Linked DNA regions of Undibacterium sp. KW1. Each later gene encodes a partner of the first gene's protein in a complex. Links are inferred from orthologs where the notes say so. Each region holds a gene or a part of one and is shown on either strand. Other genes may lie near its edges.

Evidence for each region. The genes of interacting proteins can lie anywhere in the genome.
Region 2: the proteins of trxA (region 1) and UNDKW_RS19380 are in contact, whole or in part, in an NMR structure (PDB 2IPA), measured with the Bacillus subtilis proteins. The link is inferred for Undibacterium sp. KW1 from one-to-one orthologs.

What each region holds. Positions count from the first base shown.
Region 1 is NZ_AP018439.1:1,611,390-1,618,537, forward strand. The notes cover bases 4,165-7,148. They hold trxA (thioredoxin TrxA), read right to left. Parts: upstream 5,828-7,148; coding sequence 5,501-5,827; downstream 4,165-5,500. Other genes in these bases: rho (transcription termination factor Rho), read right to left, coding at 4,165-5,256; UNDKW_RS07105 (PD-(D/E)XK nuclease family protein), read left to right, coding at 6,105-7,148. Also shown: UNDKW_RS07075 (Rrf2 family transcriptional regulator), read right to left, coding at 158-613; UNDKW_RS07080 (nitric-oxide reductase large subunit), read left to right, coding at 906-3,194; UNDKW_RS07085 (DUF2249 domain-containing protein), read left to right, coding at 3,274-3,537; UNDKW_RS07090 (cupin domain-containing protein), read left to right, coding at 3,588-3,926; more of rho, read right to left, coding at 3,994-4,164. UniProt on the Bacillus subtilis protein: Participates in various redox reactions through the reversible oxidation of its active center dithiol to a disulfide and catalyzes dithiol-disulfide exchange reactions.
Region 2 is NZ_AP018439.1:4,316,755-4,323,917, forward strand. Bases 2,846-5,844 are described here. They hold UNDKW_RS19380 (arsenate reductase ArsC), read right to left. Parts: upstream 4,586-5,844; coding sequence 4,106-4,585; downstream 2,846-4,105. Other genes in these bases: UNDKW_RS19370 (LysR substrate-binding domain-containing protein), read left to right, coding at 2,846-3,401; UNDKW_RS19375 (MIP/aquaporin family protein), read right to left, coding at 3,438-4,109; UNDKW_RS19385 (helix-turn-helix transcriptional regulator), read right to left, coding at 4,648-4,974; UNDKW_RS19390 (helix-turn-helix transcriptional regulator), read left to right, coding at 5,119-5,433; UNDKW_RS19395 (FAD-dependent oxidoreductase), read left to right, coding at 5,532-5,844. Also shown: UNDKW_RS19360 (L-2-amino-thiazoline-4-carboxylic acid hydrolase), read left to right, coding at 206-907; UNDKW_RS19365 (MFS transporter), read right to left, coding at 1,008-2,243; more of UNDKW_RS19370, read left to right, coding at 2,499-2,845; more of UNDKW_RS19395, read left to right, coding at 5,845-6,995; UNDKW_RS19400 (MFS transporter), read left to right, coding at 7,015-7,163. UniProt on the Bacillus subtilis protein: Catalyzes the reduction of arsenate [As(V)] to arsenite [As(III)]. In vitro, can dephosphorylate para-nitrophenyl phosphate (pNPP).

The DNA.
Region 1 (7,148 bases):
GGCTATAAACCCGAGGGAAATTACTTTGCTGTTCACAATACTGGTGTCTTTCTCAAAAATCCTTGATATGAAATAAGAAGCTGAAAACTTTTAAGGGCAGGACATGGTTTTCAGTGCACAGTGCCTGATAACAACAGATTGATTGAACTGGCGTATGTCATGTCCGCTTTATTTTCTTGTCCGCAAAAAGCTGTATTTTGCCAAGGCTGTTTTTTTGCGCGATCAGGTCGGCCAGTGTCACTGCATCAAGCACTGATAGATAGGAGTCTGTAGCCCGGCTCAGTACGCCTTTTAAAATGCAGGCACCTGAGTAGGAGCAGGTATTGCTGTGACGGTCAAAGCACTCTGCCATATCGAAATCAGATTCAGCGTTGCGTACCACGTCACCTATATTAATCTTTTCTGGTGGCAGATTCAGTTTCAGGCCGCCATTGCGGCCACGTATGGTTTCTACCATGTTCGACATTCCCAGTTGATGGACAACCTTGGTCAGGTGGCTTTTCGAGATGCTGTGCAACTCGGCGATCTCCTGTATGGTCACCAGCCTGTCCTCATGTTGTGCCAGGTACATCAGGGTGCGCAAGGTGTAGTCGGTGAATGCGGTCAATCTCATCATGGTTCCTAAGTGCTGTGCATGCAATGGGAGGTATGAGCACTCCGCATTGGCTCGTTAAGATGCATATAGTATAGATGTTTATAAGCCTGGTCTTACAAATCTCGGAAAATTGATCTTCATCAAGGGTTTTGCATTAAACATTCATTTGTTTTGTATCTTTAAATACATGCATATAAAATGAATCTTTAATGAAGCAAGTCTGTTTGTGCTGCCATGCTGCCATAGCTCGGGCGCCAAAACAGGTTTTGTATCAGGAAACTTTTTCAATTTACCAATAAGGAATCACGCCATGCATGCCACGCGTAAACTCTGGACTTGGCTCGCTGTCATCTGTGTTCTGTCATTTACCGTCCTTGGCTGGGTGGGCACAGAAATTTACCTGACTGCGCCGCCTATTCCCAAACAAGTCGTCAGTGTTGACGGCACTGTCTTATTTTCTGAGGGGCAGGTAGGGCGCGGCCAGGAAGCCTGGCTATCTGCGGGTGGGCAGCAGCTTGGCACGGTATGGGGCCATGGCAGTTATGTCGCACCTGACTGGTCTGCTGACTGGTTGCACCGTGAATCACTGGCCCTGCTCGATATCTGGGCGCAAAAAGAGGCGCAGACATCTTATGAGCAACTTAGTCCGGGCCGCCAGGCCGAGTTGAAGGCTCGCCTCAAAGAAGAAATGCGGCGCAATACCCACGATGCCTCTGGCAATGTGATTACTGTGAGTGCAGACCGTGCCAAGGCTATACAAAGCGTGGCGCAGCATTATATGGCCTTGTTTGGCAATGATCCTTCATTGGAAAACTTGCGTGAGCAATATGCGATGAACCGAGGCAGCCTGCCAGAAATCAAGGACTTGCAAGCCTTGCCTGCATTCTTTTTCTGGTCGGCCTGGGCCGCCGCCACAGACAGACCGGGCGCGGCTGACCTCAGCTATACCAGCAACTGGCCGCATGAACCCCTGGTCAATAATACGCCGACTGCAGGTGCAGGCATCTGGTCCATCGCCAGTGTCATACTGATGATCGCGGCGATTGCGGGGATGATTTTTTATCACTCCATCAGCAAGGAAGAGAGTGATCCCGTACCTCCCAAGGCTGATCCCTTGTTTGACCTGAAGCCTACTCCTTCCATGCGGGCAACCAGGAAATATTTCTATGTCGTCATAGGCTTGATACTGGCGCAGGTTGGCATGGGCGTGATTACTGCCCATTATGCAGTCGAAGGCCACAGCTTCTTTGGTTTTCCGCTGGCTGACATATTGCCGTTCACTGTCAGCCGCACCATACATACGCAATTTGCCGTCCTGTGGATAGCCACAGCCTGGCTGGCGACGGGCCTGTATATTGCGCCTGCCATTTCTGGCCATGAGCCTAAATTCCAGAAGCTTGGCGTCAATGTGTTGTTCTATGCCTTGCTGTTTATCGTGGTCGGCTCCACCGCATTTGGCTGGCTGGGCAGCCTGCAGCACAAAGGCAATGAATTCAGTTTCTGGATAGGCAATCAGGGACTGGAATTCACCAGCATGGGCCGGGTCTGGCAAATACTCCTGTTCGTCGGCCTGTTGTTCTGGGTGACCTTGCTGGGACGCGGCTTGATGCCTGCACTGAAAAAACCATCCGAGAGCCGTGGTCTGATTGCCATGGTATTCCTGGCTGCCATGTGCATAGGCGGTTTCTATGCCACTTCACTGACCTGGGGTCCACATACCCATTACTCCATGATTGAATACTGGCGCTGGTGGCTGGTGCATCTGTGGGTAGAAGGCTTCTTTGAGGTGTTCGCTACCGCAGTGATTGCCCTGCTGTTCACCCGCCTGGGCCTGATCCGTGCAGCAACGGCGAATAGTGCAATTATCCTGGAAACCATCGTCTTCCTGTTTGGTGGCATCCTGGGGACTTTGCATCACCTGTATTTCACCGGCACCCCCACTTTTGTCATTGCCATTGGTGCCATGTTCTCTGCGCTTGAAGTTGTGCCGCTGGCCATGATAGGTGTTGAGGCTTTCCGTAACTACCAGCGCTCAAAAGCGGCAGCCTGGGTGCAGGCCTATAAGTGGTCGATACTGTGCTTTATTGCTGTTGGTTTCTGGAACACTGTTGGCGCGGGTTTGCTGGGCTTTTCCATCAACACCCCTATTGCCCTGTACTACATGCAAGGCTTGAATATGACAGCTGCGCACGGCCATGCTGCCTTGTTTGGCGTGTATGGCATGCTGGGTATAGGTTTGCTGCTGTTCTGCCTGAGAGGCTTGTCTGAGCGCGCGCTGTGGTCCGATAAATTGTTGCAGGCAATGTTCTGGCTGCTCAATATAGGACTGGCAATGATGGTGTTCATGTCGTTGGTACCTGCCGGGATTTACCAGGCCATGGCAAGCATCAGCAAGGGCATGTGGTATGCACGTTCACCCGAGGTCATCCATTCACACTTTATGGAAACCCTGGTCTGGTTGCGGGTTCCTGGTGACGTCGTGTTCTCTGTTGGTGTCGTCTGCCTGGCTATATTTGCCTTGCGCCTGCTGATAGGCCAAAAGCGCACGCAGGCAAGTGCGCTTGATATGACTTATACCAAGGCTTCCGGCAAGCTTTAGTTATTTATTCAGGGGAGGGTAGAAATTACTCTCCCTGTGTTTTCTGCTTATTTTCATCTATATTAAAAGGAGTTTCATCATGGCTCATGATTGTTCTATTCCCGTTTTGGCCGATGGCGTATATGAATTCGATGCGCGTGGCGTTGCCAAACGTTTTCGCCATGCCGCAATCTTTGGCGCCTTGTCAGCATTAAGGCCGGGAGAAACCATGCGTTTTTGCAATGACCATAATCCCTTGCCCTTGCTTGCTCAGATCGCACAACACTTTGGTACGGGTATAAAAGTGGCCTATGTTTCGCAAGAGCCTGGTGAAATCATTATTGATTTTCATGTGGCGACATAATTCTGTGCTGCTCATGGCGTCAAATCTGATTGCACTAAAGGAGAGATAACATGGCCATGCCACATTTGCGCTCAGGAGAAATGGCTAATTTGTTGTTGCCCGAGGCGCAATTACTGACAGTGCCAGCGCACGCCTTGTTTAAAGACGAGCATCTGGAAGTCATACGCATGCATCTGGCGCAGGGCAGGAGCCTGCCTTCACATCATGTTCAGGGGCCTATCACCATACAATGCCTGAGTGGTGAGGTACAAATCGAGCTACAGGCTGGACCCAGGATCATGCATGCAGGCGATCTGCTGTATCTGGAGGCTGGTTTGCCGCATGCTGTAACGGCGCTCAGCGATACTTCATTTTTGGTGACGATAGTATTGTTGAAAGTCGCAAGCTAGCAAATCAATGAGCAAAAAAAAGCCGTCACAAAAGTGACGGCTTTTTAGCCTGAAAACAGGAGGGGGATTAACCGCCCCTGCGCATCATTTCAAAAAACTCTGCGTTGTTTTTCGTGGCTTTCATCTTGTCGAGGATGAACTCCATCGCTTCGATTTCGTCCATGCTATACAGCAACTTGCGCAAGATCCAGATCTTTTGCAACTGATCCGGTTTGATCAGCAATTCTTCACGACGGGTGCCGGATTTGTTCAGGTTGATGGCTGGATAGACACGTTTTTCGGCAAGGCGGCGTTCCAGATGGACTTCCATATTGCCCGTGCCTTTGAACTCTTCATAGATCACATCATCCATACGGCTGCCGGTTTCGATCAGGGCTGTCGCGATGATAGTCAGTGAGCCGCCTTCTTCTACATTACGTGCTGCACCGAAGAAGCGTTTTGGGCGTTGCAGGGCATTGGCGTCCACACCACCAGTCAATACCTTGCCGGATGCAGGGATGACGGTGTTGTAAGCACGTGCCAGACGGGTGATGGAATCCAGCAGGATGACCACGTCTTTTTTCATTTCAACCAGGCGTTTGGCTTTTTCCAGCACCATTTCAGCAACTTGGACGTGACGGGTGGCTGGTTCATCGAAAGTCGATGCGACCACTTCACCGCGTACTGAACGCTGCATCTCGGTTACTTCTTCAGGACGTTCGTCGATCAGCAAAACGATCAAAGTAACGTCAGGGTGATTGGTGGTAATCGCGTGTGCCACGTGTTGCAGCATGACGGACTTACCGGATTTTGGTGACGCTACCAGCAAACCACGTTGACCACGGCCTATAGGGGCGATCATGTCGATGATGCGGCCGGTGGTATTTTCTTCGCCGCGCATCTCGCGTTCCAAGGTCAATACCTTGTTCGGGTGCAGCGGTGTCAGGTTTTCAAACAGGATGCGGTGCTTGGAGGCTTCTGGCGATTCGCCATTGACCTTGTCCACCTTCACCAATGCAAAATAGCGTTCACCGTCTTTGGGTGTGCGCACTTCACCTTCGATAGAGTCGCCAGTATGCAGATTGAAACGGCGGATTTGCGAAGGAGAGATATAGATATCGTCAGTCGAGGCCATGTAGCTGGCATCTGGCGAGCGCAGGAAGCCAAAGCCGTCGGGCAATACTTCTAGGGCGCCATCGCCAAAAATTTGTTCGCCTGCTTTTGCACGTTTTTTGAGGATCGCGAACATCAATTCCTGCTTGCGCATACGCGCTGCGTTATCGATATCGAGTCCTATGGCCATTTCCAATAATGCGGATACGTGTAAGGCCTTTAATTCAGATAGATGCATGGTGAGTGTCCCGGGATGGGATTATGGGGTGGGGGAGTGAACGGAGGAACTACGGATTAAACAGGATAGAAAGAATTTCTGTCTCGGTTTTCGTTTTATTTAATTTTACTTAAAATTGGGCTGAATCAGCATGCCTTGAATGATGGCTATCAACTAACCGGCAAACAAGGCAGCTTGTCTCTGTTTTAAAGCTGCAAACAAGCTTGTTATTTGCAACTTTAAAGTTTCAGACCGCAATAATACCTTAAATATTACTGTCAATGAAAGAGATTAATTGGCCTTTTGCCAATGCACCTACTTTTTGTGCGGCAGCACTACCATTTTTGAACAGGATCAGGGTAGGGATACCACGGATGCCGAACTTGGCAGGAACTGCCTGGTTTGCATCGACGTCCATCTTGGCAACGACGATCTTGCCATTATATTCTTTGGCAACTTCTTCCAGTATGGGGGCAATCATTTTGCAAGGGCCACACCATTCAGCCCAAAAATCGACCAATACTGGTACGTCAGATTTCAATACGTCTGCTTCGAATGAAGCATCGCTTACATATTTGATGTTTTCGCTCATGGAATCCTCAACGAGAGGGGAAAAATTAAGGGGTAACAGCGCCACTGAATGTCGGTATTTTGGGACAGCGCCGCATTCTGGTTTGAATCTGGGGGTGATAGTCACGAATTCAATGGTGTTGAACAGTGCAGCACCGTGACTAAAACAAAATGAGTCAGGCGTGGTCAGCTATGCAGTAGATAATAACCTATTTTTTAGAAAAGTGTGATGCCTGCCTCCAAAATGCCGGAGCCGTCGCATAGTATACTTGCTCTACAGGCAAAACCACTAATCCTTGATGCTACATAATCCCCAACTGATACCTGCTGGCCCACTCTTCTGGCAACAGACTGCCCAGGCTTTTTTGCGCGCCGCCAGGGAGCAGGGCTGGGGGCGAGAGCAAGAGCGGGATTTTTCCGGCGTAAGGTTGATCGTGCCTACTTATCAGCACGCCCATCTCCTGTTGAGGGCATTGGGGACTGTATTGCAGGGTAATTTTATCCCGCCACGCATACAAACCCTGTTTGCCTTGCTGGAAATGCAGGCACCGGATGCTGCACTGCAAAGTAATGCCGGTGGTGATGCCAGTGAAAGACTGATGGGGCTATATGCTGAATTGCGGCAACATCCCTGGTTAAAGAAATTATTTGGTGCGCGCCGCAATACTGACTTGTTACCCCTGGCACAGACCCTGCTGACTTTATCCGATGAATTGACGGCTGTGTTATTGCCCACCGTAGGCGAGGATAAAAGCAAGCTGGAAAAAGACTGGCAGGCCGCACTGGCGCAATTGCCTGCGCCTGCGCAAGCCCTTTTATCAGAAGAAACGCAGTTGGTTTGGTCAGTCTGGCAGAGTCAGCTTGATGGCAATGACCCGCAGGTAAAGCGCTATGCACAGTTATTGCAAATTGCTGCTCAGGCCAGTGAACCTTTGCTGTGGATAGCCCCAACCTTGCCTAACCCCATGGAAAATGCATTTCTGCATGCCTGGTCAAAGCAACAGAGCGTATTGCAAATCAGTCTGGACTGGCGTGCGCATACCTTGCCGCAGCCGTATTACCATGCCTGGCCGGGTTTGCAGGATGCAGGCAGCCAGCATCAGCAGGCGCTGACTGAGTATGTAGAGACATCCCACATACGCCTGTGTCGCGCCACTTCGCTCGAAGATGAGGCGGTACAGGGGGCACAAACCATCATCAACTGGCTGCAGGCTGGCAAGCAGAGTGTGGCCGTGGTGGCGCAAGACCGCGTCGTATCGCGCCGCATACGCGCCTTGCTGGAACGCGCACAGATCATGGTGGCTGATGAAACAGGCTGGAAGCTATCGACTACCCGCGCCGCA
Region 2 (7,163 bases), 2.7 Mb from region 1 along the record:
ATCTCCAGCTTTTGTCAGCGCTTCGTGGATGCTGCTATCCTGATCATAGCCGAACTTAGCTTGCGCGAGGCATATCAGAACTTAAAACTGCCGGATTTGCATAAGCATGCTACCTCGCATACTGCTTCCCTTGAAAACTGCCTGGTATCGGCAACAATAACCGTACAACGTCCGGCAATGCCCCATCATCAGAGAAAGGTGTCCAATGGCTGCAAATATCCATCCCACCGCCCATCCCTATTACGAATCGCACCGCGCCGCAATGGAGGCGGCAATGCGCCAGCGCCTTGATCTTGCCGGAACAATGTTGCGTGAACAAGCGCAACTGTCCGACATCGATGCGATCAGACAAGAAGTGATGGACGAGTTCGACATCGTGCTCACCCACATGCCGTATGTTGGTGGCGCGGCAAGCAGGATGAGCGATTTCTTCATGCGCCTGCTGGGTTTTATGGCCATCAGCCGGGTGCTGCGGCGACATGGCGTGGCGCTGTCTGTCATTGGCGACATCGAGCGCGAAACCTACAAAGCACAATTGCTGAGCTTGCCAGAAGCAGATCGCCTCGCGTCGGGCGATCAATTCATGTCAGCAGAAAACCAGGCTTTGCTGCGCGAGCAGGCTGCGCAAAGTGCGACAGCAAGCCATCAGCAAGCGTTTCCGCAAGATTTTGTATATGACTTTGTCGAGCCTGGCCCAGGCGACAAGTTTGAATTTGGCATCAACTACAAGGCCTGCGGCTTTTGCAAATTCGCAGCCTGCCACGGCGATAAAGAAATCCTGCCTAACATTTGCGGGCTGGATTTTGTGGCCTATGCAGCACGGGGCATACACCTCGAAAGAACGCAAACCCTGGCGGGCGGTGCGAGTCACTGTGATTTTCGCTTCTCAAAGCTGACAGTTGGCTGAAGCTGATTCAAGCCGTCATTGACTGCCCAGTAGGGTGCGTCTTGACGCACCAACCCAGCAATTTTAGAAAGAGACGTGGTGCGTCAAGACGCACCCTACCTCAGACAGCCACCACAGGCACCAAAGTACGCAAGCGCAGGGTAATCGCCAGACCCACACTGAGTATGCCAGCCAGCAGCATGACCACGCCCGCCCAGCCGTGGCTGGCCCAGACCACGCCAGTGAATGAACCAATGAGGCTGGAACCGAGGTAATAAAAACACAGGTAAATTGCAGAGGCGACTGCCTTGTAAGCCTGCGCACGGCGCGCGACCCAGCTGCTGGCGACTGAATGTGAGGCAAAGAATCCAAAGGTGAACAGGGCCACGCCAGGGATCATGATGTACAGTGAATTGGACAGGCTCAGCAGCAAACCCGCCATCATGACCAGCAAGACTATCCACAGCACACCACGGCGGCCTATGCGATCTACCAGACGCCCTACCCAGACCGAGCTGCCCATGCCCAGCACATATAGCAAGGCAATCGTGCCTGCGGTACTCTGGCTAAAGCCAAACGGTGTGCCTTGCAGACGGTAACCTATGTAGTTATACACACTGACAAAGCAGCCTGTCAGCATGAAGGCCAGGCAAAACAGCATGCACAGGCCACCATCTGACAAATGCAGACGCAAGCCCTGGTGCAGGCTGCCCCAGACCCTTGCCGCCGGTTTGAAGTTGCGTGCCAGCGGCAGGCTGCGCCAGAATTCCCACGCGGCATAGATACCGGCCACGCCTATCACTGCCATCGCCGTGCGCCAGCCAAAATGATCACTCAACAGGGCAGACAGCAAGCGCCCTATCATGCCACCCATGGCACTGCCTGCAATATACAGACCCACTGCCGTGCCCATGGCTGCGGCCTCTATCTCTTCCCCCATGTACGCCACCGCCACTGCAGGCATACCACCAAGGGCAAAACCCAGCAGGCCGCGCAAGAGCAACAACTGGCTAAAATCTTGCGTCAGCGCGCACAACACCGTGGCAATCGCTGCCAATGCCAGCGCCGCCACCATCATGGGCTTGCGGCCTATGCGCTCGCTGATGGCGCTGGAAATCAGTAATGAAAACGCCAGCGACAAAGTCGATATCGACAAGACCCAGCTGCTTTGCGCCGGACTCAGCGCAAATTGCAAAGCCAGCGAAGGCATCAGCGGTTGCATGCTATACAACAGTGAAAAGGTAGAGAAGCCACCAAAGATCATGGCGCGGGTGATATGCCGGAATGCTGGCGTGCCTGCGACGATACGGGCTGGCTGGTTTATTTGCTGCGGCGGGGTAATGCTGGCGACGGTCATGATGGTGTGGCTGGACGATCAGGGAGTAGCCATCTTATATTTGCGCTTTTATAGCGTCCAATATATATTTAAGGCGTTAGTAATACATTTTTTAGATGATTGAATAACGAATAGTGATAGCTTCTCGTAGGTTGGGCTACGCTTCACCAGCCCAACACTCGGCGCTTGAATAACGTGTACGTTTGTTGAGGCCCAGTGTTGGGCTGATACCCCGTAGCCCAACCTACGCCCTATTCAACCTACAACCACACCCCCATGGAACTCCGCCACCTCAAATACTTCATCGCCGTCGCCGAAGAACTGCACTTCACCCGTGCGGCGGAGCGGCTGCACATAGGCCAGCCACCTTTAAGCCATGCGATACAAATGCTGGAAGCCGATGTCGGTGCGCAGTTATTTGAGCGTAGCAAACGCTGGGTGCGCCTGACGGAAGCGGGCAAGCTGTTCTTGCAGGATGCGCGGCATATCCTGGCGCTGGCTGAGCAGGCCAGCGAAAACGCCCGCCGCGCCCAGCGTGGCGAGACGGGCGAGCTGCGCATAGGTTTTACCTTCTCGACGCCGTTCACACCCCTGTTTGCCACCGTCATCAACGGCTACCGCGAGCAATACCCGGATGTGACACTGACATTGCGCGAGATGGCGACCAACAAGCAACTCGAAGCACTCAGCCAGCATCATCTTGATGTGGGTTTCATACGTCCGCCAGAAGGCGGTGAACTGGCACGCGGAGTATCGTCACCGCTACGCTTTCGCAAGCTGCGTGAAGACCCGCTGGTAGCCGTGCTGCCGAGCACGCATGTGCTGGCAAAAAAGAAAAAAGTGCCCATGAAAGACCTGGCACAAGAAGCCTTCATCATGTACCCACCCAGCGCAGGCACCGGCATTTACCCGCACATTTTGCGGCTATGCCATACCGCAGGCTTTGCCCCGAGAATCGCGCAAGAAGCGAATGACGCCTCCACCATCATCGGCCTGGTGGCTGCTGGCTGCGGCATCTCCATCTTGCCGGGTTCGTTTTACACCATCCATTTTGATGGCATCTGCTACCGGCCTATTGCTGATGCGGGGGCAACCACCTCGCTACTGCTGGCGCAGCGCAAGGGCGAGGTGTCGCCATTGGTGGAAGCTTTTGTGAAGCTGGCTGGCGGGCTGGTGTGAGTAGCGAACAGTCGCGGTAAAAATCGTAACACCAGCCTATTGCTCAGCAACCGGGCGAGCCGGATACAACCAGCAAAACACCAGCGTCGCCACCGCCGCCCCCAGCAATTGCGCAATGATAAAACCCGGCGCATCGACAGGGCGTATGCCCGCAAAGCTATTACTGGCCGCCCGTGCCAGCGTCACTGCGGGGTTGGCAAATGAGGTTGAAGAAGTGAACCAGTATGCCGCCGTGATATAGGCCGCCACCGCAAATGGTGTCACCGCCGGGCGGCTGCGGCTGGTGCTGATGATGACCGCGATCAGGCCAAAGCTGGCGACAAACTCACTCCACCACTGTGCCATGCCGGTGCGTGCATGTGCCGAGGCAAAGAACAGCGGCAGGTCAAACATGGCATGCGCCGCCGCTACTCCGGCAAAGGCACCCAGCACTTGTAGCAGGATATACGGCAGCACATCCCTGGATGGCAGGTTTTGTTGATAAGCCTCAGACAATGTCACGACAGGGTTGAAGTGCGCACCCGAGACGGGGCCAAACATCAATATCAATGCGATCAGACCCGCGCCCGTGGCAATGGCATTGGCCAGCAGCGCAATCGCAACATTGCCACCCGCCAGCCGCTCTGCCATGATGCCCGATCCCACCACGACAGCCAGCAACAAGGCGGTGCCCAAACCTTCTGCCACCAGACGTCTTGCCATGCTCATGGGGTGATCTCGCCTATCTGGTCCAGCGCGGCCTTGAACTTTTGCCTGTCCTGCGCCAGGGTTTCCAGCGGCAGCGCAAGCATGGCCTCGATGCGGGCACGCAGGATGCGGTAGGCAGTCATGAAGGCAGCGTCGATTTCTTCATCTGTCCCGCTGACATGGGCAGGGTCTGCCACACCCCAGTGGGTGCGCAACACTGGCCCCAGATAAGCCGGGCAGGTTTCACCCGCAGCACTGGCGCAGACGGTGATGACGATGTCCGGTGTGGCTGGCAGATTGTCCCATGATTTGCTGGCATAGCCCGTGGTCGAAATACCTTCCCGCGCCAGCAATGCCAGCGAACGCGGGTGTACTTCCCCCGTTGGCTTGCTACCCGCACTCATGGCATGCCAGCCTGCAGGGGCCAGATGATTGAAAGTGGCCTCACCGAGGATGGAACGGCAGGAATTGCCGGTACACAGAAACAAGACGTTCATAAGTCACCAAAAATTGAAAACAGAAATAAAGAAAAAGCAGAAACTGCCTGCACTGCTATCGCTTATTCAGCGGCACATTGCTGCACCTGTACCGGCGTGCATGGATTGCCGCCACAGCAGTTTTCAGTCAAAAAGCCCAGCATCTGGTTCATCGTCGTGATATTCGCCGAGTAAATGACAAAGCGCCCCGCCTGGCGTGACTGCACCAGCCCGGCATGCGACAGCTCTTTGAGGTGAAACGACAAGGAAGAGGCAGGTATGCCCAGCTCTTCACCTATTTTGGTGGCGGCCCTGCCTTGCGGACCAGCCCGCACCAGCAGGCGGAACACCGCCAGGCGTGACTCTTGCGCCAGCGCGGCCAGTGCCAGTAATGCTGCTTTGGTTTCCATCATATCCACGTCCTTGCGATTAGGAATAAATTCTATATTTCCATAATAATGGAAATATAGAATTACTGTAAAGCCGATTTTAAAAGAACTTGCATGAGGGGATTTTTGTGTTATCCTTTATTCGTCAATTAACGAATAAGCCGTATGTCCACCACTTGCTGCACGACTGAACCTACCGTTCTGGAGATGGATTTCCAGCCAGAAGAGATTGCTGCGCTATGCAAGGCGCTGGGGCATCCTGCGCGGGTCAAGCTGCTCAAGCACTTGTCCAATTATGGCGAATGTTTTTTTGGCAGCCTGACCGACATCCTGCCACTGGCAGCATCGACGATATCGCAGCATGTGAGCATACTCAAAGAAGCGGGCCTGATATTGGGCTCGGCTGACGAGCAACGTGTTTGCTATTGTGTCAATGAAGTACGTCTGGCGCAGTTCAAGAAGCTGGTAGCGGGTCTTTGAGCTGGTTTTTTTTGCCTTTATATTCGTATTTTGACGAATAACGAATTGATGTAGAAACACACTGATATAGTCCTCATTGGAAATGATTGGAGATCATGATGAAACCACAGACCAGCGCATTACCCATTGCCATCATTGGTGCCGGGCCCGTCGGGCTGGCGGCAGCCGCGCACCTGCTCTTGCGCGGACAGCAGCCACTGATACTGGAAAGCGCAGCAAGCATTGCCGCCAACCTCGCCAGTTATCGCCAGGTGCGCCTGTTTTCGCCATGGCGCTACAATCTGGACCAGGCTGCAGTCAGCTTGCTGACAGCCTCAGGCTGGCAGCAGCCTGATCCTGAAAGCTTGCCAACTGCCGGGGAGATGATAGACCACTACCTGCAGCCACTTGCCCGGCTACCCGCCATCGCAGCAAGTCTGCACCTGCAACACCGTGTCATCGCCGTCAGCAGGCAGTCTTGCGACAAGGTCAAGACCAAAGGACGGGAAGACGCCGCCTTTGTCTTGCGGGTAGCAACACCAGAGGGCGAACGGGATTACCTCGCCAGCGCCATTATCGATGCCAGCGGCACCTGGTCGCAACCCAACCCGCTGGGAGCGAATGGCATACCCGCCATCGGCGAAGAGCAATATGCAGCCCACATCAGCTACGGCATGCCCGACATACTTGGCACACAGCGCCAGCGTTTTGCTGGCAAACGGGTGCTGGTCGTGGGCACCGGGCATTCAGCCGCAGGCAACCTGCTGGCGCTGGCGCAACTGGCAGAACAAGTGCCGGGCACCACCCTGCTGTGGGCAATCCGGGGCAATCATGTTGCCAAGGTATTTGGCGGCGGCAGTGCCGATGGCCTGCCAGCACGGGGGCAGCTTGGTGCCCGCCTGAAGGCCTTGAAAGATACTGGCCAGCTCAGCCTGTACCGCAATTTCAGGATACGGCAATTGCAGTCTGGCGAGCATGGCATCACCGTCATAGGCGACATGCATCAGGGTGAAACACCTGTCCTTTCCGACATAGATGAAATCATCGCCTCCACCGGGGCCAGGCCCGACCTTAGCCTCAGCCGTGAATTGCGCCTGCGCCATGACCCCTGGCTGGAAAGCACGGAAGCCCTCGCGCCACTGATCGACCCCAACGAACATAGCTGCGGCACGGTGCGCCCGCATGGTCACCGCGAGCTGGCCCACCCTGAGCCTGGCTACTATTCAGTGGGAGCCAAGAGCTATGGCCGCGCCCCCAACTTCCTGATGGCGACAGGGTATGAACAGGTGCGCTCCGTAGTTGCCGCATTGACGGGCGACCTGGCTGCCGCCGACGAGGTGCAGTTGAGCCTGCCGCAAACCGGCATCTGCAGCACACAGCCAGTCTATGAATTGCCAGAGAAAGAAGAGCCAGCGGCATGCTGTGGCGGCGCTGCACCGGCAGGTGCAAACGCCTGTTGCGCACTCGATGCCACTGAAAAAGCCAAAGGGAATGCGGGTTGTGGATGCAGTACACAAAGCGAGACGCCAGCAATGCCAACGCTAAGCAAACCAGAGGCAAGCAAGCCAAAATGCTGCTCTTGAGATTTCCGGGTACCTATCGATGAACCAGCAGCTACTGACCAGAAAAACCATCGCCATCCTGGGTTTTACCCAAATCGCCTCCTGGGGTTCGCTGTACTATGCCATCGCCATCCTGGCACCGTCCATCCAGCAAGAAATGGGCTGGTCATCTGGCACCGTGTTTGGTGC